One region of the Neisseria benedictiae genome, then DNA from elsewhere that is predicted to be linked to it. Evidence: predicted binding sites of a transcription regulator. Region 1 holds the regulator's gene; the other holds the start of a gene.
The links. Region 1 encodes sigma-54, which starts transcription at its own class of promoters, with help from an activator protein. Its sites were predicted from a motif close to CTGGCACGCTTCATGCTT; they were not measured.

Region 1 (15,223 bases):
TTGGCAGATAATCCGCGCCGCCGTTTTTCTTATTGTTTTTATCCAAGGTGTAAAAGAGGATGCGGCTGCTTGCCGACTTGGGATCGGTAACGACCGCCGCCGCCTTGTTCGGGAAACCCGAGCCCAAAGGGGCGGGGGCGACGATGGCGTATTGGCTGCCGTCCGGTCCGGCGGCGGTATATTGCGCCCGCGTACAGCCACCCGCGCCTATGCTGGGAAGCTGGAGTTTTACGTCGATATGGCCTTGTTCATGTATCTTATACAGAGTACCCGTCCGACCCCTGCCGTTTGCGTTATACGGCATAAAGTTGAAGTCGGGCATATTAATCTCGCCCAGTTTGATTTCTTGGGCGTTGAGGCTGCCCGGAGTACCCAACAGGTGCAGCTTGGCGCGCAGGGCGAAGGCTCTGCCGCTGCTTCTTTCCCCTGTCGGCTGGGTAATCATTTCGTTTAGCAGCGTATGGTCATTATTAATGGTTATCCATTGCGGCGCAGTGCCGCTCGATTTAGTCAATTGGAAGGAAACGCCCAGCCACGGATGGTCTTTCAGCTTGTATATCGGCAGGCCGTCCGGACTGGTTCCCGCCGAGGTGGGATCGAGTGCGCTGTCCTTAAAGTTGAAATAAAATTTGAAAGGCAGGTTGGGACACTGGCGGCTTTGACCCGTCGATACGCCCACGCCCTTGAGGAAGCAGCTGATGCCGGTAAAATCATAACCCATCTTCCCTTTATGGACGGTCGTCAGCCAACTGTCGGTTTTGCGCCCCGCCATATTGTCGGCATCAAGCCCGGAAACCTTGCCCCACAGCGGGGCGGGACCGCCGCCGAGGTTCAGCTTGCCGACCTTGCCCGCAAGCAGCGTGTCGGTGTTTGCGTAGGTAAATTCGTCAGTCAGCGACACGATAAAATTACATTCTGGAGTTCCGGGTGTGATTCCTAGATCAGTACACGCTTGTTTTGTGCTTACCGAATCGGGTTGACCTTTCGGAATAGACAATTTCCGACCGTTGCGTACGCCCTGACCGCCGGGTATCTTACCGCCTTCTACGCTGCCGTCGTCTTTGACGATAAAGTTGAAAGTTTCACTATCGCCCGCGCCGAACGCCTGTTGGGACGATACCGCCAAGAGCATCGCGGTATAAATTGCGGTATGGAGGAGCAAGTGCCGTTTGGGTGTTTTTTTCATATCGTTTTCCTTTTCCGTTTTCCTTTTTGGGTGAAACCCCGCCACTTGGACATCCGTCCTTCGCGGCGGCAGAATCAGACTTTGTTTGGGAGGGGCGCACCCCCTTCCGAATCGGGGCGGCACATAGGGCGACGCTTTATGTGCCGCCCTGCGTGCCGAAACATATGTTTCGCAGGGTGTTTCGTGGGTTTTGCAGGGCGGGCGCAGTGTGTTTTGCAGGGCGGGCTTCAGCCCACCAATCCAACCAAATCCATTAATCCCGCCGATTCCGCCGCCGTCATTCCCACAAACCTACATTCCGTCATTCCCACGAAAGTGGGAATCCGGAACGCAAAATCTCAAGAAACCGTTTTACCCGATAAGTTTCTGCGCCGACAGACCTAGATTCCCGCCTGCGCGGGAATGACGGAGGTGGTTGTATGGTGGGCTGTAGGGTGGGCTTCAGCCCACCAACTCCACCAATCCCACAAAATCCACCAATGTTACCAAATCCATTAATCCCGCCTATTCCGTCAATTCCAACCACGTCCGCCGGTTTGCCGACACCCGCCGATTCCGCCGAAAACCTTTGATGCGGTGGAATCGGTGGGACTGGTGGATGTGGTGGGCTGAAGCCCACCCTACAGCCCACCCTACATCCTACCTTACAACCCACCTTACGCATCCGCCTCGCGCGTCCGTAATGACGGACGGGAACGGCGCACGGGCATTGCCGGAATCTTTTGTGTTTCCATTATCATACTCTTTTTAATGCGCTATTCCAAGAATATGATGCCCTCCGGCGGCATCCCACCCTACGGCTTGCTATAAAAATACCTAAACCGTCATTCCTACGACCCTACATTCCGTCATTCCTACGAAAGTGGGAATCTAGAACGTAAAATCTCAAGAAACCGTTTTATCCGATAAGTTTCCGCGCCGACAGACCTGGATTCCCGCCTGCGAGGGAATGACGAATCCATCCGTACGGAAACCTGCACCACGTCATTCCCACGAACCTACATCCCGTCATTCCCACGAAAGTGGGAATCTAGGATGCGGAATCTCAAGAAACCGTTTTATCCGATAAGTTTCTGCGCCGACAGACCTGGATTCCCGCCTGCGCGGGAATGACGGCGGCGGGGGTTGGTGGATTTGGTGGGCTGAAGCCCACCCTACGCCCACCCTACAGTCCGCCCTACAGCCCATACTACGGCGCACCCTGTGCCCATCCTGCACCTACGCTGCGCCTGACCTGCGAAATACCCTGCGCCTATCCTGCGCGTCCGCCTGTGTGCCGCCGTTGTGGCGGTGCGGGGTTTCAGACGGCATTGCGGTTTCGGGGGCGGGGCTTTATTCGACGACGATTTTGGGGAAGCGGCTGCTGAAGTCTTTGCCTTTGTCGGCAATGCTCAGGGCGATTTGGAATGCGGCATCGGTGTAGATTTTGGCGATGGAGGGGTGTTCGTCGAACAGTTGTGCCGCCGCCCCTCCGTCCATTGCTTCGCGCACGGGCAGGCTTAAGGGAAGCTGTCCGAGCAGGGGGACGTTGAGGCGTGCGGCTAAATCTTTGCCGCCGTCCGTGCCGAACAGGGCTTCGCTGTGTCCGCAGTTGGTGCAGATGTGGACGGACATATTTTCCAATACGCCCAAAATCGGAATGTTGACTTTTCGGAACATATCCACGGCTTTGCGCGCGTCTATCAGGGCGATATCCTGCGGCGTGGTTACGATGACCGATCCGGTTACGGGGATGCGTTGGGACAGCGTGAGCTGGATGTCGCCCGTACCCGGGGGCAGGTCGATAAACAGGTAGTCCACTTCGTCCCACTCGCTTTGGAACATCAGCTGCTGCAAGGCTTGGCTGACCATCGGGCCGCGCCAGACGACGGCTTGGTCGGTATCGACGAGAAAGCCGATGGACATAACCTGTATGCCGTCTGAAGATTCGACGGGAATGAGTTTTTGGTTTTTCTGATCGGGTTTGCGGTCGTCCACACCCAGCATCGTGGGCTGGCTCGGACCGTAAAGGTCGGCATCGAGTACGCCGACGCGCGCGCCCATCCGCGCCATTGCGGCGGCAAGGTTGGCGGTGGTTGTTGATTTGCCCACGCCGCCTTTGCCGGAGGCGACGGCAATGATGTTTTTCACACCTTTGATGGTGGTAACGCCGGGTTGGACTTTATGTGTGCCGATTTCCGTGTCCATGGACAGATGGATGTGTGTGTCGCCTGTTTCGGGCATCAGGGTTTCTTGTACGGAATCGGCGATGGCGGCGGCGATGTGCGCGACAGGGAAGCCGAAATGCAGGGCGATATGGATGCCGTCTGAACGCTGTTCGACCGAGCGGACGGCCTTTTCGCTGCCGAGTGTGCGTGCCGTATTCGGAACGGCGACGGTGTCGAGGAGGGTGCGGATGTTTTGTATGTTCATAATGTGTGTTTCTGTGTGCAGTTTGGGAAACGGGCGGAAAGTGTACATTGATTTCGGGCGGTTTGCCTTTCCTTGTGCGAACTTTTACACGGTATGCGGCGGATTGTGAAAATCCGTTGTCAAAATATCCCGTGCAAACAGTGGTCTGCAATTAAGCCTGTAAAATTTGCTTGACGAGGCAAGATGGTGCTGTATAATGCACGCCTTATCGGGTCGTTAGCTCAGTCGGTAGAGCAGCGGACTTTTAATCCGTTGGTCGAGCGTTCGAATCGCTCACGACCCACCAGATAACCGGAAGCCAAGTTTTAGGACTTGGCTTTTTTGTTTGCCTGCAGGTTGCGCGGGCGTACAGTTTGCGGGGGCGTACAGTTTGCGGGGGCGTATGAAAAAGAAACTGCTTTCGGGCATCAAATTTGCTGTTCAGACGGCATTGGTGTTTTTGCTGGTGTCGCTGTTTTTGGATTGGGTACGCAAGCCCGACGAACCTGCCGGGGCGGCAGGGCGGCCTTTGACCCTGCTGTCGGGGCAGCGGCTGACTTTGGGACAGTTTAGCCGGGATAGGGCGGTGCTGGTGTATTTTTGGGGAAGCTGGTGTGGCGTGTGCCGTTATCAGTCGCCGATAATCGATGATTTGGCGGCCGATGGCGTGCCGGTCGTCGGTGTGGCGGTACGTTCGGGCAGCGCGTCCGAAGTGGCGGCATATATGGCAAAACGGGGCTTGGGCTTTCCGACTGTCAACGATGAGGACGGGGGTTTGGCAAGGTCTTGGCGGATTGTCGCAACGCCTGCCGTCGTTTTGGTCAAAAATGGGAAAATGATCCACTATACGACGGGAGTCAGCAGCTATTGGGGTTTACGTGCACGAATCTTTCAGGCGGATGTTTTCGGTTAACCTTTGTTCCTGTTAAACTTTCCGCTGTGTAGAAAATCAAACGGCATATGCTTTGCGCGGCGGATGCGGCGGCTTTTGTTTTTTGGGAAAGAGCCGGTGTGCCTGCCGATGTAATCCCTTGTTGTGATTGTGGGAAAAATAGATTAAGATATAACTATTAAAATATTTTTAGATAGGATTATCGGAATTAAAGTCTTTTATACCCAGTCGTCCGATGCGGTTTATAGAGTATTGTTGCTATATGTTCGTTTTGTTATATAACGGTTGCATCAAAAATTACGCCCACAGGCTTTCCTGACGGTTTGAAAGTTTGATTTTCGATAACTTGGAGACTTAAACAATGCCTACCCAATCAAAACATGCGTCTATCAATATCGGTCTGATACAGGCAAGGGAAGCCCTGATGACCCAATTCAGGCCTATTCTGAACCAGGCGAATATCACTGATCAGCAATGGCGGATTATCCGTCTTTTGGCGGAAAACGGCACGCTGGACTTTCAAGATTTGGCGAATCAGGCGTGCATTTTGCGCCCCAGCCTGACCGGTATCCTGACCCGTCTTGAAAAAGCGGGGTTGGTCGTCCGCCTGAAACCTTCCAACGACCAACGGCGCGTTTATCTGAAGCTGACTGCCGAGGGCGAGAAGCTGTATGAGGAAATCGGCGAAGAAGTGGACGAACGCTACGATGCTATCGAAGAAGTGTTGTCCCGCGAGAAAATGCTGCTGCTTAAAGATTTGTTGGCAGAGCTTGCCAAAATCGAGGATGCGTTGAACTCGTAATACGCCGTAACGCGCGGAAACGTCCGCACGGCGGGATTCCGAATCAGGATTGCTGCACATAGGGGATGCCTTGTGTGCAGCATTCTTATATAGGGGACAGTTTAAGGGGAAAAATGACGGATTTGCAGAAAACTTTTCAAACTTCGTTCCGTGATGCGATGGCATCTTGCGCGGCAGGTGTTCATGTCATTACGACAGAGGGATCGGCAGGACGTTACGGCATCACGATGACTGCGGTTACACCGGTTACGGACGAGCCTCCGACCGTGATGCTGTGTATCAACCGTAAAGCCCGTATCATCCCGATACTATCGGAAAACGGCAGCCTCTGCATCAATACGCTGGCGGACGAACATCAGGATGTTGCCGAACATTTTGCCGGGCTGACCGACCTGTCGCCCGAAGAGCGGTTTGCCTACCATATTTGGCATCGCGGCAAAACGGGACAACTTGAAATAGAGGGCGCGTTGGCGCACCTGCACGGGCATATTGTCGGCCAACATGAAATCGGCACGCATTTTGTGTTTTACGTCAGGCTCGACGAAATTAAAAATTGCGTGGGCAAACGTCCGGCGCTGCTTTATTTCAGACGGCAGTTTAGATCTTTAGACTGATATTCGGACAGATATATATATGAAAGCGATGATACTGGCGGCAGGACGCGGCGAGCGTATGCGCCCTTTGACCGATACCACTCCGAAGCCGCTGCTCGATGTGGCGGGTAAGCCCCTAATCGGTTGGCACTTATGCCGTCTGAAGCAGGCAGGGTTTACCGAAATCGTCATCAACCACGCTTGGCTGGGTCGGCAGATAGAAGATGCTTTGGGCGACGGCTCGGCTTATGGCGTGAACATCGCCTATTCGCCCGAACCCGCAGGTGGTTTGGAAACGGCAGGCGGTATCGCACGGGCATTGCCGCTGTTGGGCGATGCCCCGTTTTTGGTTGTCAATGGCGATGTGCTGACCGATATTGATTTTGCAGCGGTGCACCGGAAGGCATCGTCCCTGCCCGAGCATATTTCCGCACATTTGTGGCTGGTGGAAAATCCCCCGCACCATCCCGACGGTGATTTTTCCCTGCTGCCGGACGGAAGCGTACAGTCGGAAGTATCCGGCGGCAACGGATTGACATTCAGCGGTGTGGGTATTTACCGTCCTGAAATGTTTGACGGAATCGAAGCGGGCAGTGTGGCAAAACTCGCGCCCGTATTGCGGAACGAAATGCGGCAAAACCGCGTGAGCGGACAGAAGCATACGGGCTTGTGGCTGGATGTCGGCACGGTATGCCGTCTGAAGGAGGCTCAAGCCGTTGCAGCGACTTGGAAGTAAAACGGAAACGGGACGCGGATGTGCGTCCCGTTTTCTTATTGCAGCCGTCTTAACTGATGCATTGCATCTTTAAAGGTTTTCGGAACAGGTTGTGCGGAGGTATATATCGTAAATAAGCATGTATACAATAAGGAAGATGGGGATTATGTAGAGCTGGTAATTGAATAGTGTATTAAAATAATTACGATATAATTCCACGGGTTCTGATAGTAAATGACAGATATTTGTTCAAAAAAAGATAGTTACAAATCGAAATTTTAGGAGGTACAGTATGTTAACGATAAGTGATATTCTCAATGACGATTTTGAATGGGACGAAGTCAAAATTGATGACGATGGATTTGAGAAATTAAGCACAGAGCTTATTATTGATTTTCTTAAGAAAAATACTCCGAAAGAAAGACAGCTATTGGCAATAAGTTGGAACTTTGATAATTCTAAAAAAGTAATCCAGTGGATAGTTGATCAGCCGGATACTGACAGAGGCACAATCCTTTATTTGTACTGGTACATGGCACCTGATTTTTATAAAGAGAACTGTGTGGACAGAAAAGAATGCGAAGAAAAATATTCATGGGGCTTAGAAGATTATGATATTTTAGATACCATTGAAACAAACTATCTTTCTGATTTTTATAATGATCAAATTTATGCATTTAATCCGACTAACGATTTATATTCTGGAGGACATGATTGGACAAAAGGATATGACGATAGTAAAGCAAAATCAAAAATACCAGAAGTAATGTTTAAGGCGTTAGATGGTGAAATTCTTGGAAGTCCAGACTGGGATGAAGGAATTCCAGAAGCCCTTTCTGTAATTATGGACAAGCTTTACAACGCTTTGGATGAATAAAAAAGATAAATCCCAGTTTGTCGGGGTAATACCTTTTAACGATAACCTTAAGCTATCGTTAAAAAGTTCATGGAGTTGAGTATCAAAACCGGTTCAAGATAAGGTGGATTTGCTTCATATTTGGTTATGCAGGATAAACAATGCCGTCTGAAACGGAAATCTGTTTCAGACGGCATTTTGCCGATTCGGTCAGTTGCGGACTTCGCCGCTTTTTTCTTTGTGTTTCAATACGGCGCGGTCAAGTTTGTCTGTCAGGGTGTCGATGGCGGCATACATGTCCTGACCGTCGGACTCGACGTGCAGGTCTTTACCGGCAAGGTGTACGTCTGCCTCGGCCTTATGGCCGGCTTTTTCCACAGACAGCGTTACAGTTATAGAAATGATGTCCGAAGCGTGGCGGTTGATGCGCTCCAGTTTCTTGGAAACGTGGTTTTTGATGGCTTCGGTAACGTCAAAATTCAGACCGGTGATTTTCAGATTCATGATACAGCTCCTTCGGTGGGTTCTGTCCGTCGGCGACGGAACGGAAAAACGGGTTGTAGCATTGTGTTGAAAAATTATTCTGCGGTTTTGCGTTTGTGTGCTGCCGGAATCTCAAGGGATTCTCTGTATTTGGCAATGGTGCGGCGGGAAACCTCCATGCCGCGGAAAGCCAGTAGGTTGGCGAGTGCCTCGTCAGAATAGGGCTTGCGTTTGTCTTCGCTGCCGACAAGCTGGGAGAGTGCGGCTTTAACGGCGTGTTGGCTGACGGCTTCTTTGCCTTCTTCCATTTGAACTGCCTGCGTGAAGAAATAGCGTAGCGCAAACACTCCGCGCGGGCAAGACAAATATTTTTGGTTGGCGGCTCGTGAAACGGTACTTTCTGCCACGCCCAATTCGGCGGCGGCATCTTTCATCAGCAGGGGGACGAGTCCGATTTCGCCAAAAGTGAAAAAGTCTGCCTGATGTTTAACGATGTATTCGGCAAGAAGGACGACGGTTGCCTTCCTCAATTCGAGCGAATCGATACGCTGTCTGGCTTCGCTGATTTTTTCCTTCCATTCGGGGGAAACGCCTTCAGACGGCATCAGTTCGCAATATTCGCGGTTGAGTTGCAAGACGGGTTGGGCATCTTCGTTGAAGCGCACCTTCCAGCCGTTTCCATCCGCCTCCACGCAGACATCGGGTCGGATATACGGCGTGGGCGTGGACGAGGCAAAACCGGCGGCGGGAAAGGGATTGAGCGAAGCAATGAGGTCGAGTGCGGCTTCGAGTGTGCCGCTGTCGGTTTGGGGCAGGCGTTTTTTTATTCGTGCGAGGGTTTGGCTGCGGTTGCCGTCAATGCTGTCGAGGGCGTTTCGGACGATATGCAGGGCGGAGGGTTTGGCAGCACATTCGCCCAATCTTTCTATCTGCAGTATCAGCGATTCGTTCAAATCGGCGGCAGCCACGCCTGCCGGGTCGAATTTTTTCAATGCGGTCAGGGCTTGTTTCAGCATTGCTTCATCCAACATCCACTCCAAGGGCGTATGGTCGAGGATGTCTTCGATGCTGTCGGTCAGGTAGCCCTGCTCGTCAAGGAAATCGATAAGGATGTGGACGCAGGCGGATTCTTGATCGGAAAGCGGGTGTTCGCATACTTGCGCATGCAGGTATTGCTTGAAATCTTCTTCGCCGGCAATGTTGGACAGCATATCTTCGCCTTCGTCTCCGCCGATTTGACGGGCAGGCGCAGTGTAATGGCTGAACTCGGCATCGGAAAATTCATCCGTGTCTTTGCGTTCGAGCAGGGGATTGTCCGACAGCCAGTTTTCGACCTCGCGTTCAAGTTCGATACCCGACATCTGCAATACGCGCAAAGATTGTTGCAGCCGCTGGTTGAGCTGCTGGGTCTGTTTGAGCTTTATTCCGAGTAAGGTCATGATAATGTGGGGGAAATTGTTATTTTCAGTCTGTCGGCGCAAAAAATGCCGCAAAGCGTCATTGCATTATAAATGGTTTTAATGAGCGGGTTCGGATTCCGTTCGATAACAAAAAACAAACGGAAATCAAAAACCGATTGCTTATAACAATATTAAATCGATTTCATAGTTTTAATAGCGAAAATCTTGGTGTATAGTTGCTTTCATAGTTTAAATAAAAGGAAAACAAAATGTCGATTCAAGAAATTTATTGCAATCAAGAAACCAGTTACGAATACGCTTTCTGCCAAATCGTACTGTAAGCCGTTTACCCCCATTTGACCAACCTGAGAAAAGGAACAAGAGCGATGACTACCTCCAAATGCCCTGTAACCCATCTGACCATGAACAACGGCGCGCCTGTTGCCGACAATCAAAACAGCCTAACCGCCGGCCCGCGCGGCCCCCTGCTGGCGCAGGATTTGTGGCTGAATGAAAAACTCGCCGACTTCGTGCGCGAAGTCATCCCCGAACGCCGTATGCACGCCAAAGGTTCGGGCGCGTTCGGTACGTTTACCGTAACACACGATATCACCCAATACACTCGCGCCAAAATCTTCAGCGAAGTCGGCAAAAAAACCGAGATGTTCGCCCGTTTCACCACCGTGGCAGGCGAGCGCGGCGCAGCCGATGCGGAACGCGACATCCGCGGTTTTGCGCTGAAGTTCTATACCGAAGAAGGCAACTGGGATGTGGTCGGCAACAACACGCCCGTGTTCTTCCTACGCGATCCGCGTAAATTCCCTGACCTGAACAAGGCCGTCAAACGCGACCCGCGCACCAATATGCGTTCCGCAACAAACAACTGGGACTTCTGGACGCTGCTGCCCGAAGCCCTGCACCAAGTGACCATCGTCATGAGCGACCGGGGCATCCCCGCCGGCTACCGCCATATGCACGGCTTCGGTTCGCATACTTACAGCTTCTGGAACGAAGCGGGCGAACGTTTCTGGGTGAAATTCCACTTCCGCACCCAACAAGGCATTAAAAACCTGACCAACGAAGAAGCCGCCAAAATCATCGCCGAAGACCGCGAAAGCCACCAGCGCGACCTGTACGAAGCCATCGAACGCGGCGACTTCCCGAAATGGACGATGTACATCCAAGTGATGCCTGAAGCCGATGCGGAAAAAGTACCTTATCATCCGTTTGACTTGACCAAAGTTTGGCCGAAAAAAGACTATCCGCTGATTGAAGTGGGCGAATTCGAGTTGAACCACAATCCCGAAAACTTCTTCGCCGATGTGGAACAATCCGCCTTCGCACCGAGCAACCTTGTTCCCGGTGTCGGTGCCAGCCCCGACAAAATGCTGCAGGCGCGTTTGTTCAATTACGCTGACGCGCAACGCTACCGCTTGGGCGTGAACTTCCGCCAAATCCCCGTCAACCGTCCGCGTTGCCCTGTTCACAGCAACCAGCGCGACGGCCAAGGCCGCGCCGACGGCAACTACGGCAGCCTGCCGCACTACGAACCCAACAGCTTCGGCCAATGGCAGCAACAATCCGACTTCGCCGAACCGCCTTTGAAAATCAACGGCGACGCGGCACACTGGGACTACCGCCAAGACGATGACGACTACTTCAGCCAACCGCGTGCCTTGTTCAACCTGATGAACGATGAGCAGAAACAGGCTTTGTTCGGCAACACCGCCGCCGCCATGGGCGATGCGCCCGACTTCATCAAATACCGCCATATCCGCAACTGCTACCGTTGCGATCCGGCATACGGTGAAGGCGTGGCAAAAGCCCTCGGACTGACTGTCGAAGACGCACAAGCCGCCCGCGAGACCGATCCCGCACTGGGTCAGGCCGGTTTGCTGTAAGGGGGCATTATGTGGATGGAAATTGAAGAAATCCTGTCCCGCGCCGTCCGCTACCGGAAATAACCGGGCATAAAAATGCCGTCTGAAACGTCGTTTGACCGTTTCAGACGGCATTTCCCCGTCCGCCTTTGCCGCTTCGGCGGGCGTTTTTTATTAAACACAAAATATCCCGTCATTCCCGCGCCATCCCCACCGGTTCAAACCGGCACGAAAACTTTTCCGCGTCATTCCCACGAAAGTGGGAATCTAGAACGTCAAATCTAAAGAAACCGTTTTTCCCCATAAGTTTCCGTGCCGACAGGTCTGGATTCCCGCCTGCGCGGGAATGACGGTTTAGGTATTTCTGACGATTCAGTAAGCCGTATCGGACTGTAGAATGGGCTGTAAGGTGGGCGTAGGGTGGGCTTCAGCCCACCAACTCCACCACTCCCACCAACCCCATCAATCCGCCAATCTTACCGGTACCGGCAAACCGATGCCGTCTGAAGGCGGCGGAGGCGGCGGAGGCGGTGGGCTGAAGCCCACCCTACAGCCCACCATTCCCACCAACTCCACCAATCCCACCAACCCACTTTTCCGCGTCATTCCCACGAAAGTGGGAATCCAGAACGTAAAATCTAAAGAAACCTTTTTCCCCGATAAGTTTCCGTGCCGACAGACCTGGATTCCCGCCTGCGCGGGAATGACGAATCCATCCGCACGGAAACCAAAATCCCGTCATTCCCACGAAAGTGGGAATCTAGAACGTAAAATCTAAGGAAACCTTTTTCCCCATAAGTTTCCGTGCCGACAGGTCTGGATTCCCGCCTGCGCGGGAATGACGGTTTAGGTATTCACATAAGGCGGATGTGTAAGGTAGATGCATAGGACGGGCGATAGGGTGGACGTAGGGTGGGCTTCAGCCCACCAACCCCACCATTCCACCAACCGAACCCAACCCAAACAAGCCAATCCGCTAATCCCATCATTTCCGCCGTTTTCAGACGGCATCGGTTTGTCGGTACAAGGCGGCGCGTAACGGCACAGGTAAGATTGTCGGATTTGTCGGATTTGTCGGATTGGTGGGCTGAAGCCCACCCTACAACCTGCCCTACAACCCACTTTTCCGCGTCATTCCCGCGCAGGCGGGAATCTAGGTTCGTTGAGTTTCAGCCATTTCTAATAAATTCTTGCAACTTTGAGTTTCTAGATTCCCACTTTTGCGGGAATGACGGGATACGGGTTTCCGTCACTCCGCCGGCTCCGCCAATCCCCCTCCCAAAATCCCAATCTGACAAAAAATGTCAGCCCGAAACTGACAAAAATTGTTACAACTGACAAAAAACGTCAGCCCGCCGCATTATTCCGCCGCAAGCCGCGCCGCGTTGATATAAAAAAATACCCATACCAAACAGACAAATAAAAAAATATTCTGTAAAATGCCGAGCCGAACCCGTTTTTGGCACGCCGCTTGCTTGTAAGAAGGCAAGCCGAACCAAAAAAACCATCGGTCAAATACATTACGGGTTTACGTTTGCGGCAGATACCGCAGATTTTCAATCAAACTTAAACATTTTCAAACAGGAGTCATCCAAATGAAAGCAATCCAAAAAGGTTTCACCCTGATCGAGCTGATGATCGTCATCGCCATCGTCGGTATCTTGGCAGCCGTCGCCCTGCCCGCATACCAAGACTACACCGCGCGCGCCCAAATGTCCGAAGCCCTGACTTTGGCAGAAGGTCAAAAAGCCGCAGTGGTCGAGTATTATTCCGACAACGGCACGTTCCCTGCCAACAATACTTCCGCAGGTATTGCTACTGCCTCTACGATTAAAGGTAAGTATGTGAACAAGGTAGAAGTTTCTGGCAGCGCAACCAGTGCCACAATTACCTCCACCATGAACACTTCCGGTGTGAACAAAGACATTTCAGGAAAAACCTTGGTTTTGGAGGGTAAACAAAACAGCGGTTCGTTCGAGTGGACTTGTAAAGCAGGTACTGTGGACAACAAATTCCTGCCGTCTTCCTGCCGCAAATAATGACAATGACCGGGTTTGACCTGGCCGTGAAAACAAATGCCGCCCGAACCGCTCGGGCGGCATTTTCTATTCCCCTTTGCCGCCGTAGGGTGGGCTGTAGGGTGGGCTTCAGCCCACCATTCCACCAACCCAACCAACTCCACCACATCAAGGATTTTTGGCGAACCGTTGGGATTCGGCGGGTTTCGGCGGGGATTGGCGGAATGGTTGGTTTGGGTTGGTGGGAATGGTTGGATTGGCGGAATGGTGGGCTGAAGCCCACCCTACGAAACACCCTACGCCCACCCTACAGCCTACACACCCGCCCTACTTATCCGCCCTACACATTTCCCTGCAAATCCCCTAAAAATCCTCCCACACGCCCTGAAAACAAGGAATAATACAGGTTTCCGCCCGTCGGGTTAAAAAGGGGATAAATATGTCAAACTACCGGAGGGACTTCACGCGCGGGGCGCACTATTTTTTCACATTGGCTTTACAAGACAGGACGAAGGATTACCTGATACGGCATATCGACAGGCTGCGCCTCGCCTATCGTGAAACGAAAACACGTTATCCGTTTGAAACGGCGGCAATTTGTATTTTGCCGGATCACCTGCATTTCATTATGCGGCTGCCGGAAGGCGATCACGATTACCCGATACGGATTGCATATTTGAAAACCCGGTTTTCCCAACTCATCCCCAAAGAGTGCCGCGCCCCCAACGGGAGTAAAACAAAAAAACGCGAAGCCGGCATTTGGCAGCGCAGGTTTTGGGAACACCTGATCCGGGACGAACAAGATTTAAACAACCACCGGGATTATATTTATTTCAACCCCGTGAAACACGGGTATGCGGCGAGTGTGAAGGAATGGCGTTATTCTTCCTTCTTCAAAGACGTTGAAAAAGGCATTTACCCTTTGGATTGGGGAGGGTAAAGCTCCCGCCGCCGCCAAAATCCGCAGGACGGACGCGGGGCAGATGCGTCGGGCGGGACGTAGGGTGAGGCGTAGGTGCGTAGGTTGGGCTGTAGGGTGGGCTTCAGCCCACCAACTCCACCAACTCCGCCAATCCAACCATTCCCACCAAACCATTCCCACCAAACCATTCCCACCACTCCCACCAACTCCACCAACTCCACCACATCAAGGGTTTTGGCGAACCGTCGGGATTCGGCGGTTTCGGTTTTTGGCGGGGATTGGCGGAATGGTTGGTTTGGGTTGGGTGGGATTGGTGGGAGTGGTGGGCTGAAGCCCACCCTACACATCCACCCTACGCCCTGCCCTACACATCTACTCTACGTATCACCAACGTTCCCAATCCCGTAAATTCCCTATTCCACCATTCCCACCAAATACCGACAAACTGATGCCGTTTGGAATTGGCGGAGTTGGTGGAGTTGGTGGGCTGAAGCCCACCCTACACATCCACCCTACACATCCACCCTACACATCCACCCTACACATCTACCCTACGCCCACTAGATTCCCACTTTCGTGGGAATGACGGAATACGGGTTTTCGCGCGGCGTTTTTCGCACTTTGCTGTTTTGCTATAATCCGCCCTTTTTAAGGACGGGTGCGTTATGGGTCTTTACGCTTTGCTCTTGATTGCGCTGGGGATGTCGATGGATGCGTTTGCCGTCGCGCTGGCAAAGGGTGCGGCGGTCAGAATGCCTCCGCGCAAAATTGCAGCAACGGCTTTGGTGTTCGGCACGGTTGAAGCGCTCACGCCGCTGGCAGGCTGGGTAGGCGGTTTTTATGCCAAGCCGTTTATCAGCGAATGGGACCATTGGGCGGCTTTCGTCCTGCTGGGCGGGCTGGGTCTGAAAATGATGCGCGAAGGGTTGTCGGACGAGGCGGAGGACGCGCGGGAAAACAAACGGGAAAGCTGGTGGTTGACGGTTCTGACTGCTTTTGGCACCAGCATCGACTCTATGATCGTCGGGGTGGGCTTGGCGTTTATGGAGGTAAACATCGCCTTTGCCGCCGCCGTCATCGGTATG
Region 2 (15,223 bases), on a different contig from region 1:
GGTTCGGTGATGCGGGGCTACCTCAATATGCCTGCCGCCACCGATGAAACCATCGTCAACGGCTGGTTGAAAACGGGCGATTTCGTTACCATAGACGAAGACGGCTTCATCTTTATCGTCGACCGCAAAAAAGATTTGATTATTTCCAAAGGTCAAAATGTCTATCCGCGCGAGATCGAAGAGGAAATCTACAAACTCGATGCCGTCGAAGCCGCCGCCGTCATCGGCGTGAAAGACCGTTATGCCGACGAGGAAATCGTCGCCTTCGTCCAATTGAAGGAAGGTATGAATCTGGGCGAGGACGAAATCCGCCGCCACCTGCGTACCGTGCTGGCAAATTTCAAAATCCCCAAACAGATCCACTTTAAAGACGCGCTGCCGCGCAACGCTACGGGCAAAGTATTGAAACGGGTGCTGAAGGAGCAGTTTGAAGGAAACAAATGAACGCCGTGCCGTCTGAAGCCCCGTCCGGCAAAAAAATGCGGTGAATCTGATTCACCGCATTTTTTTGGCAAACGCCGGAGGGAAGGCATTTACTCTGCCAATTCCACCTGCTCGTGCGCCATCAGTTCCTGACCGACATCATCCAACAACATCAAATAACGTTCGTAATTTTTCAAAATGTCAGCAATCAGCTCGTCCTTGTTCATATACTGCACATCGTACCCGACGCGCCCGTCGAAAAAATAAGCGTAGGGTTTGTAAGTTGTCTGGTGCCGGATATGCGGCAGGTTGCCGTCGTTAATCAACTGGTCGGATACATCCTGCCCGACAGACTTAATCCCGTACATAAAATCGCGCATCGTCTCTTTCCGAATAACGAACTCGATTGCGGGCTCGTCCTGATGAAACATCTTATCGACCCGGACGCTCAAGCCGTATTCTTCCGAAAGCTCCCGTTGCAACTCGTGCATAGCGGGCGATGCGGTATGTTTGAGGAATTTTAAAATATCCTGCTCCTGCGTCTGGCTCATTATCCGCACCAGCCGTTCTTTCCACTTGCCGCCCGTCCAAAATACACTGGTAGGGTTAACCCGGGTCTCAAAATATTTCTTATCCGCACTCAAGCCTTTCCACAGGCTGAAACACATTATCAGCATCAGCAGGGCAAACGGCAGGGAAACAATCAGGGTCATAGATTGCAGGTTGCCTAACCCGCCCGAGCGCATCAGCAAAACGGCAACGGCAGACATCAGCACGCCCCACATAACCGCCTGCCACCGTGGCGCGCTCAAGCCTTTGTCCCGAGAGGTAATATTGTTCAGGACATAAATCCCGGAATCGGCAGAAGTTACAAAAAACAGGGAAATGACCAGCAGGCTGACGATGCTCGTCAATTCGGGCAGGGGGAGGTAATTAAAGAATTTAAAAAGCAGCGTTTCCGGAGAGGAGGTCATCTTTTCGAGCATTCCCCCCGCAACCCCGTCATTCAGCCAAATCGCCGTATTGCCGAAGACGGTAAACCACAAAACGCCGAACAGGCCGGGGATGAGCAAAACCCCGAAGACAAACTCGCGGATGGTGCGCCCCTTTGAAATACGCGCGATAAACAAACCCACAAACGGCGCCCAAGAACACCACCACGCCCAATAAAGCACCGTCCAAGACTCAAACCACGGCTTGTGTTCCCGTTCGTACGCATAAGTTTTAAAACTGAGGCGCACCAGATTTCCGAGGTAGTTCCCTATGTTGTCGCCGAATGCCGACAACAGGTAAACAGTGGGGCCCGCCGCCAAAACAAAAAACAGCAGCAAAAACGCAAGGCCCAGGTTCAACTCGCTCAACACCTTCACGCCTTTCCCCACCCCGGATATTGCCGAAACGACGGCGAGGGACATGACGGCGGCGATAATCAAAACCTGCACGCTGAAGCTGTTTTCGGCAATCCAGCCCATTTCCTGCAATCCGGCGCCCAGTTGCGAAGCCCCGAACCCCAATGTGGTGATGATGCCGAAAAAAGTAGCAAGCAACGCCATAATATCAATGGCATCGCCGAACCTTCCGGAAATTTTTTCTTTCAACAGGGGGTAAAAACAAGAACGCAGGGCAAGCGGCAGCTTGTAGCGGAAACCGAAATAAGCCAAAGCCAACGCAATCGTACCGTACACCGACCAGGCGTGAACGCCCCAATGGAACACTGTGTGCAGCAATGCCTGCTGCTGCCTGTGTTCCGGCGTACCGGCCGTAATGTCCGAAAAATAATGCATCAACGGCTCTGCCACGCCGAAAAACATCAGGCCCACGCCCATCCCGGCCGCAAACAGCATCGCCAGCCACGACAGGAAGCCGAATTCCGGCACATCTTCATCCCGTCCGAGCCTGATGTTTCCCAAACTGCTGACCGAGAGTATCAGCAGAAAACCCAGAAAAATAGAAAACGTTAAAACATAAAACCAGCTGAACTCGGTAAAAATGACTTCTTTTGCCCGGTCGAGCCACATCTGCACCTGATCCGGCACGGTTAAAACCAATACCACCAAAACACACACGAAAAACAAAGTCGTCAAAATAACCATCGGATTAAATGACGTTCGGCTTTCTATAAATTCAGACAGGGACAAACCTTCTCACTCCTTTGTTAAAAACAGACAAACCCGGTCATCGGGCAAAGCGGTCAAAACCTGCCGGCAAAATACCGGCTTCCGGATGACGAAATGCACAAACCGGCCGAAATTGTTATAATCGAAAAAATTAAAAATCAATACGGATTACTCTATCAGATTGATTTATCGATATTTATTATATCATTAATATAGTTTGATTTCAAACTGGCGGAAAATGCGCCGCCTTCCGCAGGCGCTCCCTCCCCGCCATCGGGGCGTTTAACGCCGGATTGCCGATGCGGTACAATGGCTGATATGAAGAAAATTACCCCTCAAAACCTGCGCCCCCTGCTTTCGGAAAGCCTCGGACATACCGATTTTGTCAACGTCCTCAACGCATTGATTAAATTTTTGCGCCGTGGCGGCAAAAAATGTGCGGGGGAGCGTTTCGACCTGATTATCGACACATTCAAACAAGACAGGGAATTGCTGTCCCGCTTCAGCCGGTGTTTTTACATCTGGCTCGCGCAAATACACATTTATCCGGCACTCATCAAACTCGGCATCTTCTCGCGCCACAGCTTTGCCCGGGAAATGGGCATACGCATATACGAACGCTTCAGCCCGTCATATAAAGATTTTGCCAACTTGGGCGAAGTCTTCCTTTATCTTTTCCATTCCGAAAACGACGACAAATGGCTGCAAACGCTCAATATCCGCCAATGGCTGGTTTTATACGAACTCATCCGGAGCCACGCCGAGCCGTCCAAATTGCAGACGGCGGGCATCCGCCTTGCCGATGCGCGTTTGCGCGCCATCGAAATGCTGTCTGTCTGGACGGCATCCGAAGCCATCGAGCCCGACCTCATCCGCATCGCCCCACGCCTGCTGGAAGCCGATTCTTCCTTCGTCGCCCTCCAACGCGAAACCGCCAAACTGGTCGAACACTACCGCAACGGCACCGCGCCTTACGACACCGCCCACCTCGAAGTGATGTTCGACCAATGTTTCAGCCAGATTGACTATTTGCGCCGCAAAGGGACGGGCGCCGGCTCCGGTTCGTCGGTCAAAGTCGCCCACCTGCTCGAACGGCTCCGGCAGACCGTAGGCCGTCTGAAGCTGCTCACCGACATCCAAACCGGTGCCGGCAACAGCAACCGCCTGACCATCGCGCTGATGAACTCCCTCATCTACGCGGCGGTCGAACAATACAGCACCCGCCACCTGCGCCGCAGCAGCATCCGTATGCTCGCCCGCAGCATTACCGAAAACAAAAGCCACCACGGCGAACACTACATCACCCGCAACCGCAAAGAATATTTCAAAATGTTCTACTCGGCGGCAGGCGGCGGCATCATCATCGCCCTGATGGCGTTGCTCAAAATCCGCATCGGCACACTCGGCCTCAGCCCCTTCCTCGCCTCCTTGTCGGCGGGGTTCAACTACGGCATCGGCTTTATGATCATCCATATGCTGCACTGCACAGTCGCCACCAAACAGCCCGCGATGACTGCCGCCAGCTTTGCCGAACAGGTCGATCTCAACGAAGGCGGCAAAGCGGTGGACAACAAGCTCGCCAAGCTCCTCATCGACGTATGCCGCTCCCAAAGCGTCGCCGTCTTCGGCAACGTTTCCATCGCCATCCTTTTGGCGTGCGCCATATCGTTCGGCTATGCCCATCTGTACCGGCAGCCCATACTCGATGCCCGCACCGCTGCCTACCAGTTCAAATCCATAGACATCATCGCTTACCCGACGCTGTGGTATGCCGCCATTGCAGGCTTGTGGCTGTTCTGCTCCGGCATCATCGCAGGTTTTTTCGACAACCGCGCCGACTACCTCAACCTGCGCCAACGCCTGCCCTTCAACCCCTTGCTGCGTAAAATCATGCGCCCCGGCCCCCGCCGCGTCCTCGCCGCCTATATCCACAAACACTACGGCTCGCTGGCAGGCAACTTCATCTTCGGGATGCTCTTGGGTATGACCGGCTATTTCGGACACCTACTCGGGCTGCCGCTGGACATCCGCCACGTCGCCTTTTCCTCCGCCAACCTCGGCTATGCCGCCGTCAGCGGCAACGTCGGCTTGGGCACGTTCGTACTCGGCATTTTCAGCGTCCTCGCCATCGGCCTGGTCAACCTCTGCGTCAGCTTCAGCCTCGCCCTCTTCGTCGCCCTGCGCTCGCGCGGCACGAAAATCGGCAGCATCCGCAACCTGATCAAAAGTTTTTGGAATCAGATTAAAAGCAATCCCTGCATACTTTTCCTCCCGCCCGCCAAAGGACAGGGACACCCTCCTTCGGACAAGCCTTGACCGGCAATGCCGTCTGAAGCGGGCTTCGCCCCGAATACCGCCCTGATGCGTAAATCCCCATAAAGGATGCAAAAATGCCGTCCGAACCGCGTTTCGGTTCAGACGGCATTTTAAAAAACACTACAATCCCGGGCCGCCAAGCGAATTGGCAATGTCCCTGACCGCCGTTACATACATCCGGCTGTGGTTGTACTGCCATACCGTATAAAAATTGTTCAAGCCCAAATAATATTCAAACACACCGGGTGCGGTTTCCAATTTGAACAAAACCGCCTTTTCATCATCTGCAAGCTCTCCGCCAGGGATGATGCCGTACGCCTTCAAATCCGCCACCGTCCGCGTCAGGGCGGTTTTTTCGTCAATGATTGCCTGAACATCCGCACCCGGTGCCAACGTCGCCGGCACCAGCATTTTCCCGCCCGTGCGCCAACCGTGCTGTTTCATATAATTGGCAACCGATGCCGCGACATCGCCGACGTTGCCCCATATGTTCCGATGTCCGTCCCCGTCATAATCCACCGCCCATTTCCGGTAGCTCGAAGGCATAAATTGCGGCATCCCCATTGCGCCCGCATAGCTGCCTTTAAAGGCGAAAACATCGCCGCCTTCTTCTTTTGCCAGCTTTAAAAGCTCGACCAATTCGTTTTGGAAAAACCCGGCGCGGCGGGGGTAATCGAAGCCTAAGGTCGCCAATGCGTCCGCCACACGGAAACTGCCCGTATTTTTGCCGTAATTCGTTTCAATCCCGATAACCGCCACGATAAGCTCGGCAGGCACGCCGTATTTTTGCGCCACATCATCGATAACCGCGCGGTTTTCCGCATAAAACCGGCGCGCGCCGTGAAATTTCGCCCTGCCCGAATTTCCCGTGCGGAACACATACCACGGACGCGATGTGGAGGGTCGGTGCATAATCTTGACGATGTCCGCCTTGTAAGCCGCTTTGTCAAAAAAATCCTGCCATTCCGCCCGGGAAAAATCCCCTTTCCCGACTTCATCGTCCACAAAACGGCGGACATTTGCATTGGCGGCAAACCCGCTGTCGGATACCGGTACGGCTGCCGCGTCAAACGCGGGGCGGCTTTCTTTTTTCATTTCATCCGCGCGGGGGGGCTTGGGCTTCATTTGCCCGGGGCGGGCCTCCATCGCCGTACAGGCAGACAAAGCCGCCAAACAAATTGCCAACGGCAGTATTTTTCTCTTTTTCATCAATATGTTCCGAACAAATAAGGTAAGTGGGAAATGTAGCAAAACAAGGGCGCGGCGCGAAATGCGGCATCCGGCGCAATCGGCGGCTTTGCGGAATGCCGCGCGTTGCCTTTTGCACCGCCCGAAATCCGTGTGCCGCCGCCGGAAATGCCGTCTGAAGGCACGTTCCCCCTTCAGACGGCATTGCCTGCGCCGTATTTGCCCGCTATCCGCAATATCGGCAGTCCAAGATGTCTTTGCGGATGTCGTTTGACAAGAAGGCTGCGGTGTCTTCGTGTTCCGCCTGAACGAAGGCGAAAAGTCGGGCGATGATTTTGCCGATAAAGACTTTTTGCAAGGCGCAGGCGTCGGTCAGGGTGTGTTCCTTCAAGAAGCTGCGGATGTCTTCGGGCAAGGTGCAGCTTCGGGCAACGGCGGCAAAGCGCGCATCGGTTTGCAGGCGGTCGAGCAGGGTTTGGTTTTTGTCCAACCTGATGCCAGCTTCTTTTTCTTCGGCGGTGGCGCGGACGAACTGGTCGTAAATTTCGGCATAAAGCATATCGTTCGGGCCTTCAAAAATCGTGAAGGGGCGGATGTCGATAGCGATATTGCCGGCGGTGTGTCCGCGTTCAAAACCCTTCGCGCCCAAGAGTTTTTGCAACATTTGCGCGGCGGCGTAAGTGTATTCCGTGGCGAGGGTTTTGACGATGTTCGCCTCCATCAATTGATGGGCGACGGTCGCGACGGGCGAAACGGAACGGCAGACATAGCGGTAAAGAATCTCGGAAACCTGATGGCGGCGTTGGATTTCGCGGCGTTCGTAATCGACGAATCTGATGTCGTGGCGGACGTATCGGTTCAGGTTTTCAAGGATGTATTCCATAATGCCGTGCGTCATGCCAATCAGTTGCAGGCGGCTGCGGATAAAGATGTTTTGGAACGCGCGCAAACCGGCCGCGTCGCCCTGAGAGAGTTTCATCACGGCGGCTGCAGGCATTTGGGCATCGATGCGGTTGACGGCGTAACGGACGGCGCGCAGGCCTTCGGATGCGAGGGTTTCGCAGCGGATGTATGTTTTGGGGACGAGCAGCAGGTCGATGATTTTGGCGAGTTTGCCGTTTTTGCGCTCTTTGGCGGCAACGAGGAGGAAGTCGCTTTGCGAATTGCCCTGCCAGTATTTCGCGGCGTTGACGTAAATGGTTTTATCGTCGGTATATTCGTAGTAGGACTGCATTTCGCGGGCAATCGCCGCGCCGGAGGTTTCGGGTTCGGTAACACCCAAACCGCCGCCCTCGCCTTTGAAAACCATGTCCAGACCTTGCGCGACTTGCGCTTCGTCGCCGAATTCTTGCAGGGGCTGCAACACCAGCGCGCCCTCGATGCCGGTACGCAGGGTAACGGGCACGCCGTAATGCCCCGCAATTCGCAATACTTCCTGAATTTCAAACTGGCTGCCCCTGCGGCCGCCGTGTTTTTTGTCGAGGAAGGGCAACAGCAAACCAGCCTGCTTCAAGGCAAGCCATTTGTCTTCGGGCAGGTATTGCATGAGATTGATGCCGTCTGAAAAAATGCGGCGGAATGCGGATTCGATGTACTTTAAAAAAGCAGCCGTGTCCATGGTTGACGGCTGCGCGCTTGATTCAGTGTGTGTCATCATATTTTCCGGTTAATTTCTATTAACGGGCAGTTTTATCAAACCGCCGCCCATAATTTTAGAGTTTAGTTACTAAAATTTACCACAAAGTATGACAGCTAACAATCCGCTTCACTGTTTGCATGCTAATCAATCTTTCAGACGGCATCAGATTATCGCCATCGTGTTAAAATTGCCGTTTGCCTCCGTATCTAAAATATTTCCGCGCCATGACCTACCCTATCCCAAAACCCCGTGAAAAATCCCGTTGGCTCAATCTTTCGCAAGGCTCGCTGTCCTTGGCTTTGGCGCGTTATTTGCCGCATAAGCAGCTCAAGGTTGTCTTGACCCAAGATGCGGAACAGGCGTTGCGCCTTCAGACGGCCTGGCTGTTTTTCCGTCCGCATGATACGGCGGTGTTCCTGCCGGACTGGGAAACGCTGCCTTACGAGCGTTTTTCTCCGCATCAGGATTTGGTATCGGAGCGCTTGTCGGCGTTGTGGCAGATTAAAAGCGGCGCGGCGGATGTGTTGTTCGTGCCGGTTGCCACGGCGATGCAGAAGCTGCCACCTGTGCCGTTTCTGGCAGGGCGCACGTTTTGGCTGAAAACGGGGCAGACTTTGGATATAGACCGTCTGAAAAGTGATTTGGTGGATGCAGGTTATAACCATGTTTCCCACGTTGTTGCGGCAGGCGAATTTGCCGTGCGCGGCGGTATAGTCGATTTATTCCCGATGGGCAGCGAGATGCCTTACCGCATCGATTTGTTTGATGATGAAATCGACAGCATCAAAACCTTCGATACCGAAACGCAGCGCACCATCTCCCCCGTTTCCGAAATCCGCCTGCTGCCGGCGCACGAGTTCCCCACCGACAGCGGGGCGCAAAAGATTTTCCGCAGCCGCTTCCGCGAGGAAGTCGATGGTAATCCGAACGATGCCGCCGTGTACAAAGCCGTCAGCAACGGTCATTTCGGCGCAGGCGTGGAATATTATCTGCCGCTGTTTTTTGAAAACGAGCTGGAAACGCTGTTTGACTATATCGGCGAAGATGCGCTGTTTGTCTCTTTGGGCGACGTTCACGCCGAAGCAAACCGCTTTTGGAGCGACGTCAAATCGCGTTACGCCATGGCGCAGGGCGACGAAACCTATCCGCCTTTGCTTCCACAGCATTTATATCTCTCTGCCGATGTGTTCGCAGGTCGTCTGAAAAACTACGGACAAGTGCTGCCCGATGTTTCCGGCAAGGAACACGCCCTGCCCGACCTTGCCGTCAACCGCCAAGCCGACGAGCCGTTGCAGGCATTGAAGGACTTTCAGACGGCATTTGAAGGACGGATTCTGCTGTGTGCCGAAAGTCTGGGACGGCGAGAAACCATGCTCGGCTTCTTGCAGCAAAACGGTTTGAAGGCCAAACCTGTGTCCGACTGGCAGGGCTTTTTATCGGCGCACGAGCCGCTGATGATTACGGTCGCGCCGTTGGCATACGGGTTTAAATTAGAAGATCAAAACATCGCGGTCATTACCGAATCCGATCTTTATCAATATGTCGCCCGCTCGCGCAAACATCAGCGTAAGAAACACGCCGCTGTTTCAGACGGCCTGTTGCGCGACCTTGCCGAAATCAATATCGGCGATCCTGTTGTACACGAAGAACACGGCATCGGCCGATATATGGGCTTGGTCACAATGGACTTGGGCGATGAAACCAACGAAATGATGTTGCTCGAATACGCGGGCGAAGCGCAGCTTTATGTGCCTGTTTCGCAACTGCATTTAATCAGCCGCTACTCCGGTCAGGCGCATGAAAACGTCGCCCTGCACAAGCTCGGCAGCGGCGCGTGGAACAAGGCAAAGCGCAAAGCCGCCGAAAAAGCGCGCGATACCGCCGCCGAGTTGCTCAACCTCTACGCCCAACGCGCCGCCCAATCGGGACACAAGTTTGAAATCAACGAGTTGGACTATCAGGTCTTTGCCGACGGCTTCGGCTACGAGGAAACCGAAGACCAGGCCGCTGCCATTGCCGCCGTGATTAAAGATTTGACACAGGCGAAGCCGATGGACCGCCTCGTGTGCGGCGATGTCGGTTTCGGCAAAACCGAAGTCGCCCTGCGCGCCGCGTTTGTGGCGGTAATGGGCGGCAAACAAGTTGCCGTACTCGCACCGACCACGCTTCTAGTGGAGCAACATGCGCAAAACTTCGCCGACCGCTTCGCCGATTTCCCCGTGAAAGTCGCCAGCCTTTCGCGTTTCAATAACAGCAAAGCCACCAAAGCCGCACTGGAAGGCTTGGCGGACGGCACGGTCGATATTGTTATCGGTACGCACAAATTGGTGCAGGACGATATAAAATTCAAAAACTTAGGTTTAGTCATTATCGATGAAGAACACCGCTTCGGCGTGCGCCAGAAAGAGCAGCTCAAACGCCTGCGCGCCAATGTTGACATCCTCACCATGACCGCCACGCCGATTCCGCGTACTTTAAGTATGGCGTTGGAAGGACTGCGCGACTTCTCGCTGATTACCACCGCGCCCAGCCGTCGCCTTGCCGTGAAAACGTTTGTCAAACCCTTTAGTGAAGGCAGCGTGCGCGAAGCCGTACTGCGCGAACTCAAACGCGGCGGGCAGGTGTTTTTCCTGCACAATGAAGTGGATACGATTGAGAATATGCGCGAGCGGTTGGAAACTCTGCTGCCCGAAGCCCGCATCGGCGTGGCGCACGGACAACTGCGCGAGCGCGAACTGGAACAAGTGATGCGCGACTTTTTGCAGCAACGATTTAACGTGTTGCTCTGTTCCACCATCATCGAAACCGGCATCGACATCCCCAACGCCAACACCATCATCATCAACCGCGCCGACAAATTCGGGCTGGCGCAGCTGCACCAGCTTCGCGGGCGCGTCGGCCGCAGCCACCACCAAGCCTACGCCTACCTGCTCACGCCCGAATACATCACCAAAGACGCAGAAAAACGCCTCGACGCCATCGCGGCGGCAGACGAACTCGGCGCAGGTTTCACCCTCGCCATGCAGGATTTGGAAATCCGCGGCGCAGGCGAAATCCTCGGCGAAGGACAATCCGGCGAAATGATACAGGTCGGCTTCACGCTCTACACCGAAATGCTCAAACAAGCCGTTCGCGATCTCAAAAAAGGTCGCCAGCCCGACCTCGACGCGCCATTGGGTATTACCACCGAAATCAAACTGCACAGCCCGGCATTACTGCCTGAAGACTACTGCCCCGATATTCACGAGCGCCTCGTCCTCTACAAACGTCTCGCCGTCTGCGAAACCGTGCAGCAAATCAACGCCATACATGAAGAACTGGTCGACCGCTTCGGCCTGCCCGAACAGCCCGTCAAAACCCTCATTGAAAGCCACCGCTTACGGCTTGCGGCAAAAGAATTGGGTATCGATGCCATTGATGCGACCAGTGATGCGGTAACGGTAACCTTTGGCAAAAACAACAATGTCGATCCAACCGAAATCATCCTGCTGATTCAGACGGATAAAAAATACCGGCTGGCAGGGGCAGACAAATTGAGATTTGCAGCGGAAATGGAAAACATCGAAGTACGGATCAACACCGTCAAAACCGTGCTAAAAACCCTGCAAGGCAAACGCCCGCCCAAGGGAAATTGATGTAACGATGCCGTCTGAAGAACACCGTTCAGACGGCATACAATCCCCCCCAATCCTCACCAAAAGGAACAATCATGTCGATTTTTCACCCCTATTTCCGACAACTGTCCACCGAAGGTTTTGACGGAGAAGAAGATGTCCTCTGGGAAGACGAGCTGACCGTCAAAGGCAATCTTGTCGAGGTATCCCTGTGGGCAGAAAATGAAAACCGCCTGCCAACCGAAACATTGGATGCATTTGCCGCCTTCCTGTCCGAATTGGAAAAAGCCGACGATACTGCACGCGCCGCACTGACGGAATATTTGAAACGGGACAGCCGCTATATCGACTTTCACACCGAAGATACCCAAACAAGCCGTGATGCGGCAAAATTTGTCCGATCCATGCAGTTGACCTATATCAGCCTATGGGCAGAAAGTCCGGCTTTTGCCGTTATGGATTATATGCCCGCCAATATGGAAAGCGACGAAATCCTTGCCGTCAAACTGCATTTGGACGGCAGCATTTTCTCAATCGATTGGGAGAGTTGAGCCGGATTGCCAATCGGCAAAAATGAAATGCCGTCTGAAAACAGCTTCCCTGCCCGAAGCCTTGCCATTATGAATTTGAAGGAAACTCCACTATAATACGGCATTCAGATTTTCAGACGGCATCACGCCCGTCAGACCGCACACAAACCAAAAGGAAATACATGTTCCGTACTATGCTTGGCGGAAAAATCCACCGCGCCACCGTAACCGAAGCCGATTTGAACTACGTCGGCAGCATTACCGTCGATCAAGACCTGTTGGACGCGGCAGGCATCTGCCCCAACGAAAAAGTCGCCATCGTCAACAACAACAACGGCGAACGTTTTGAAACCTATACCATTTCAGGCAAACGCGGCAGCGGCGTGGTCTGCCTGAACGGGGCGGCGGCAAGGCTGGTACAGAAAGGCGATATCGTCATCATTATGTCTTATATCCAACTTTCCGAACCGGAAATCGCCGCACACGAACCCAAAGTCGTCTTAGTGGACGGAAACAACAAAATCCGCGACATCATCTCCTACGAGCCGCCGCACACCGTACTGTAATCCCGCAACGGACATCGATTATGGATATTAAAATCAACGACATCACCCTCGGCAACAACTCGCCCTTCGTCCTATTCGGCGGCATCAACGTTTTGGAAGGCTTGGATTCCACCCTCCAAACCTGCGCGCATTATGTCGAAGTTACCCGCAAACTGGGCATTCCCTATATCTTTAAAGCATCTTTCGACAAGGCAAACCGCTCGTCCATCCATTCCTATCGCGGCGTAGGCTTGGAAGAAGGCTTAAAGATTTTTGAAAAAGTCAAAGCAGAGTTCGGCATCCCCGTCATTACCGACGTACACGAACCCTATCAGTGCAAACCCGTCGCCGAAGTGTGCGATGTCATCCAGCTTCCCGCCTTTCTTGCGCGGCAGACCGATTTAGTGGCTGCAATGGCGGAAACCGGCAACGTCGTTAACATCAAAAAACCGCAGTTCCTCAGCCCTTCGCAAATGAAAAACATCGTGGAAAAATTCCGCGAAGCCGGCAACGGGAAGCTGATTTTATGCGAACGCGGCAGCAGCTTCGGCTACGACAACCTCGTTGTCGATATGCTCGGCTTCGGCGTGATGAAACAAACCTGCGATAATCTGCCGGTCATCTTTGACGTTACCCATTCCCTGCAAACCCGCGATGCCGGTTCTGCCGCATCCGGCGGCCGTCGCGCACAGGCTTTGGATTTGGCACTTGCAGGCATGGCAACCCGCCTTGCCGGCCTGTTTCTCGAATCGCACCCCGATCCGAAACTGGCGAAATGCGACGGCCCCAGCGCGCTGCCGCTGCACCTTTTAGAAGATTTTTTAATCCGCATCAAAGCATTGGACGATTTAATCAAATCACAACCGATTTTAACAATCGAATAACACGGTTTCGCCTTATGATGCAGACTTTCCGAAAAATCAGCCTGTATGCCGCAACCTTGTGGCTCGGTATGCAGATTATGACGGGTTATATCGCCGCGCCGGTGCTGTTCAAAATGCTGCCAAAAATGCAGGCGGGCGAAATTGCCGGCGTATTGTTCGACATCCTCTCTTTGAGCGGGCTTGCCGTTTGGGGCGCGGTACTGGCTGCCGCCTTTACCGCCCTAACCCGGCGGCAAACCGCCCTGCTGCTTTTTTTATTGTCCGCCCTTGCCGCCAACCAATTTTTGGTTACACCCGTTATCGAGGCGTTGAAATACGGGCATGAAAATTGGCTGTTGTCGGTTGTAGGCGGATCTTTCGGAATGTGGCACGGCATTTCCAGCATGATTTTCATGGCAGCCGCCCTACTTTCAGCAGTTTTAAGTTGGCGGCTTTCCGGCAAAAAGGCCGTCTGAAGCCCTCCCATTTTTTACCTCCCTTCACTTCACTTGGAGAACATTCATGAGCGCAATCGTTGATATTTTCGCCCGCGAAATTTTGGACTCACGCGGCAACCCCACAGTCGAGTGTGATGTATTGCTCGAATCCGGCGTAATGGGACGTGCAGCCGTACCGAGCGGCGCGTCCACCGGTCAAAAAGAAGCTTTGGAACTGCGCGACGGCGACAAATCCCGCTATTCCGGCAAGGGCGTATTGAAGGCAGTCGAACATGTCAACAACCAAATCGCCCAAGCCCTCATCGGTATCGATGCCAACGAGCAATCTTATATCGATCAAATTATGATTGAATTGGACGGTACTGAAAACAAAGGCAATTTGGGTGCGAATGCGACTTTGGCGGTCTCTATGGCGGTTGCACGCGCCGCTGCCGAAGACTCAGGCCTGCCGCTTTACCGCTACTTGGGCGGCGCAGGCCCGATGTCCCTGCCCGTACCGATGATGAACGTCATCAACGGCGGCGAACACGCCAACAACAGCCTGAACATCCAAGAGTTTATGATTATGCCCGTCGGCGCAAAATCTTTCCGCGAAGCGTTGCGCTGCGGTGCGGAAATCTTCCACGCTCTAAAAAAACTGTGCGACAGCAAAGGCTTCCCGACCACAGTCGGAGACGAAGGCGGTTTTGCCCCCAACCTGAACAGCCACAAAGAAGCCCTGCAACTGATGGTCGAAGCCACCGAAGCCGCCGGCTACAAAGCAGGCGAAGACGTATTATTCGCATTGGACTGCGCGTCCAGCGAGTTCTACAAAGACGGCAAATACCACTTGGAAGCCGAAGGCCGCTCCTACACCAACTCGGAGTTTGCCGAATACTTGGAAGGCTTGGTTAACGAGTTCCCGATTATCTCCATCGAAGACGGGATGGACGAAAACGACTGGGAAGGCTGGAAACTGCTGACCGAAAAATTGGGCAAAAAAGTTCAATTGGTCGGCGACGACTTGTTCGTAACCAATCCGAAAATCCTTGCCGAAGGCATTGAAAAAGGCGTGGCAAACGCATTGCTGGTCAAAGTCAACCAAATCGGTACTTTGAGCGAAACCCTGAAAGCCGTCGATCTGGCAAAACGCAACCGCTACGCCTGCGTAATGAGCCACCGCTCCGGCGAAACCGAAGACAGCACCATTGCCGACTTGGCAGTCGCCACCAACTGTATGCAGATCAAAACCGGGTCTTTGAGCCGTTCCGACCGCATGGCAAAATACAACCAACTGCTGCGTATCGAGGAAGAATTGGCAGAAGCCGCCTACTACCCCGGCAAAGCCGCATTCTACCAACTGGGCAAATAAGAAAAGGTTAAGGTATGAAGTGGGTAACTGTCGTTTTATCCGCCGCCCTCGTCTGCTGCCAGTACAGCCTCTGGTTCGGCAAAGGCAGCATCGGACGCAACAGCAGTCTGAGAGAACAGATTGCCGTTCAAGAGGAAAAAAACCAGACGCTCGCCCTACGCAATCATTCCCTTGCCGCC

Region 2: Q3O12_RS08465 (acyl-CoA dehydrogenase family protein) is a predicted target of sigma-54. The motif match lies at 7,779-7,796, and genes of this name have one in related genera.

The regions. Positions count from the first base shown of each region.
Region 1 covers NZ_CATQFV010000049.1:78,756-93,978, reverse strand. Annotated here, with positions in the region: gene pilC (PilC family type IV pilus tip adhesin) at 1-1,186, opposite strand, end outside; gene apbC (iron-sulfur cluster carrier protein ApbC) at 2,519-3,598, opposite strand; tRNA gene Q3O12_RS04905 (tRNA-Lys) at 3,809-3,884, shown strand; gene Q3O12_RS04900 (protein disulfide oxidoreductase) at 3,981-4,490, shown strand; gene nadR (MarR family adhesin repressor NadR) at 4,831-5,271, shown strand; gene hpaC (4-hydroxyphenylacetate 3-monooxygenase, reductase component) at 5,385-5,885, shown strand; gene murU (N-acetylmuramate alpha-1-phosphate uridylyltransferase MurU) at 5,905-6,600, shown strand; gene Q3O12_RS04880 (DUF4274 domain-containing protein) at 6,872-7,456, shown strand; gene hpf (ribosome hibernation-promoting factor, HPF/YfiA family) at 7,646-7,939, opposite strand; gene rpoN (RNA polymerase factor sigma-54) at 8,014-9,357, opposite strand; gene katA (catalase KatA) at 9,705-11,219, shown strand; gene Q3O12_RS04860 (hypothetical protein) at 11,295-11,483, shown strand; gene Q3O12_RS04855 (hypothetical protein) at 11,695-11,976, shown strand; gene Q3O12_RS04850 (hypothetical protein) at 12,045-12,209, opposite strand; gene Q3O12_RS04845 (pilin) at 12,794-13,237, shown strand; gene Q3O12_RS04840 (REP-associated tyrosine transposase) at 13,656-14,156, shown strand; gene Q3O12_RS04835 (hypothetical protein) at 14,132-14,485, opposite strand; gene Q3O12_RS04830 (manganese efflux pump MntP) at 14,804-15,223, shown strand, end outside.
Region 2 covers NZ_CATQFV010000064.1:54,912-70,134, forward strand. Annotated here, with positions in the region: gene Q3O12_RS08440 (fatty acid--CoA ligase) at 1-444, shown strand, start outside; gene Q3O12_RS08445 (BCCT family transporter) at 534-2,561, opposite strand; gene Q3O12_RS08450 (site-specific recombinase) at 2,859-4,856, shown strand; gene mltB (lytic murein transglycosylase B) at 4,977-6,065, opposite strand; gene Q3O12_RS08460 (hypothetical protein) at 5,953-6,249, opposite strand; gene Q3O12_RS08465 (acyl-CoA dehydrogenase family protein) at 6,271-7,698, opposite strand; gene mfd (transcription-repair coupling factor) at 7,908-11,318, shown strand; gene Q3O12_RS08475 (DUF2004 domain-containing protein) at 11,393-11,848, shown strand; gene panD (aspartate 1-decarboxylase) at 12,010-12,393, shown strand; gene kdsA (3-deoxy-8-phosphooctulonate synthase) at 12,414-13,256, shown strand; gene Q3O12_RS08490 (DUF4149 domain-containing protein) at 13,271-13,711, shown strand; gene eno (phosphopyruvate hydratase) at 13,758-15,044, shown strand; gene ftsB (cell division protein FtsB) at 15,059-15,223, shown strand, end outside.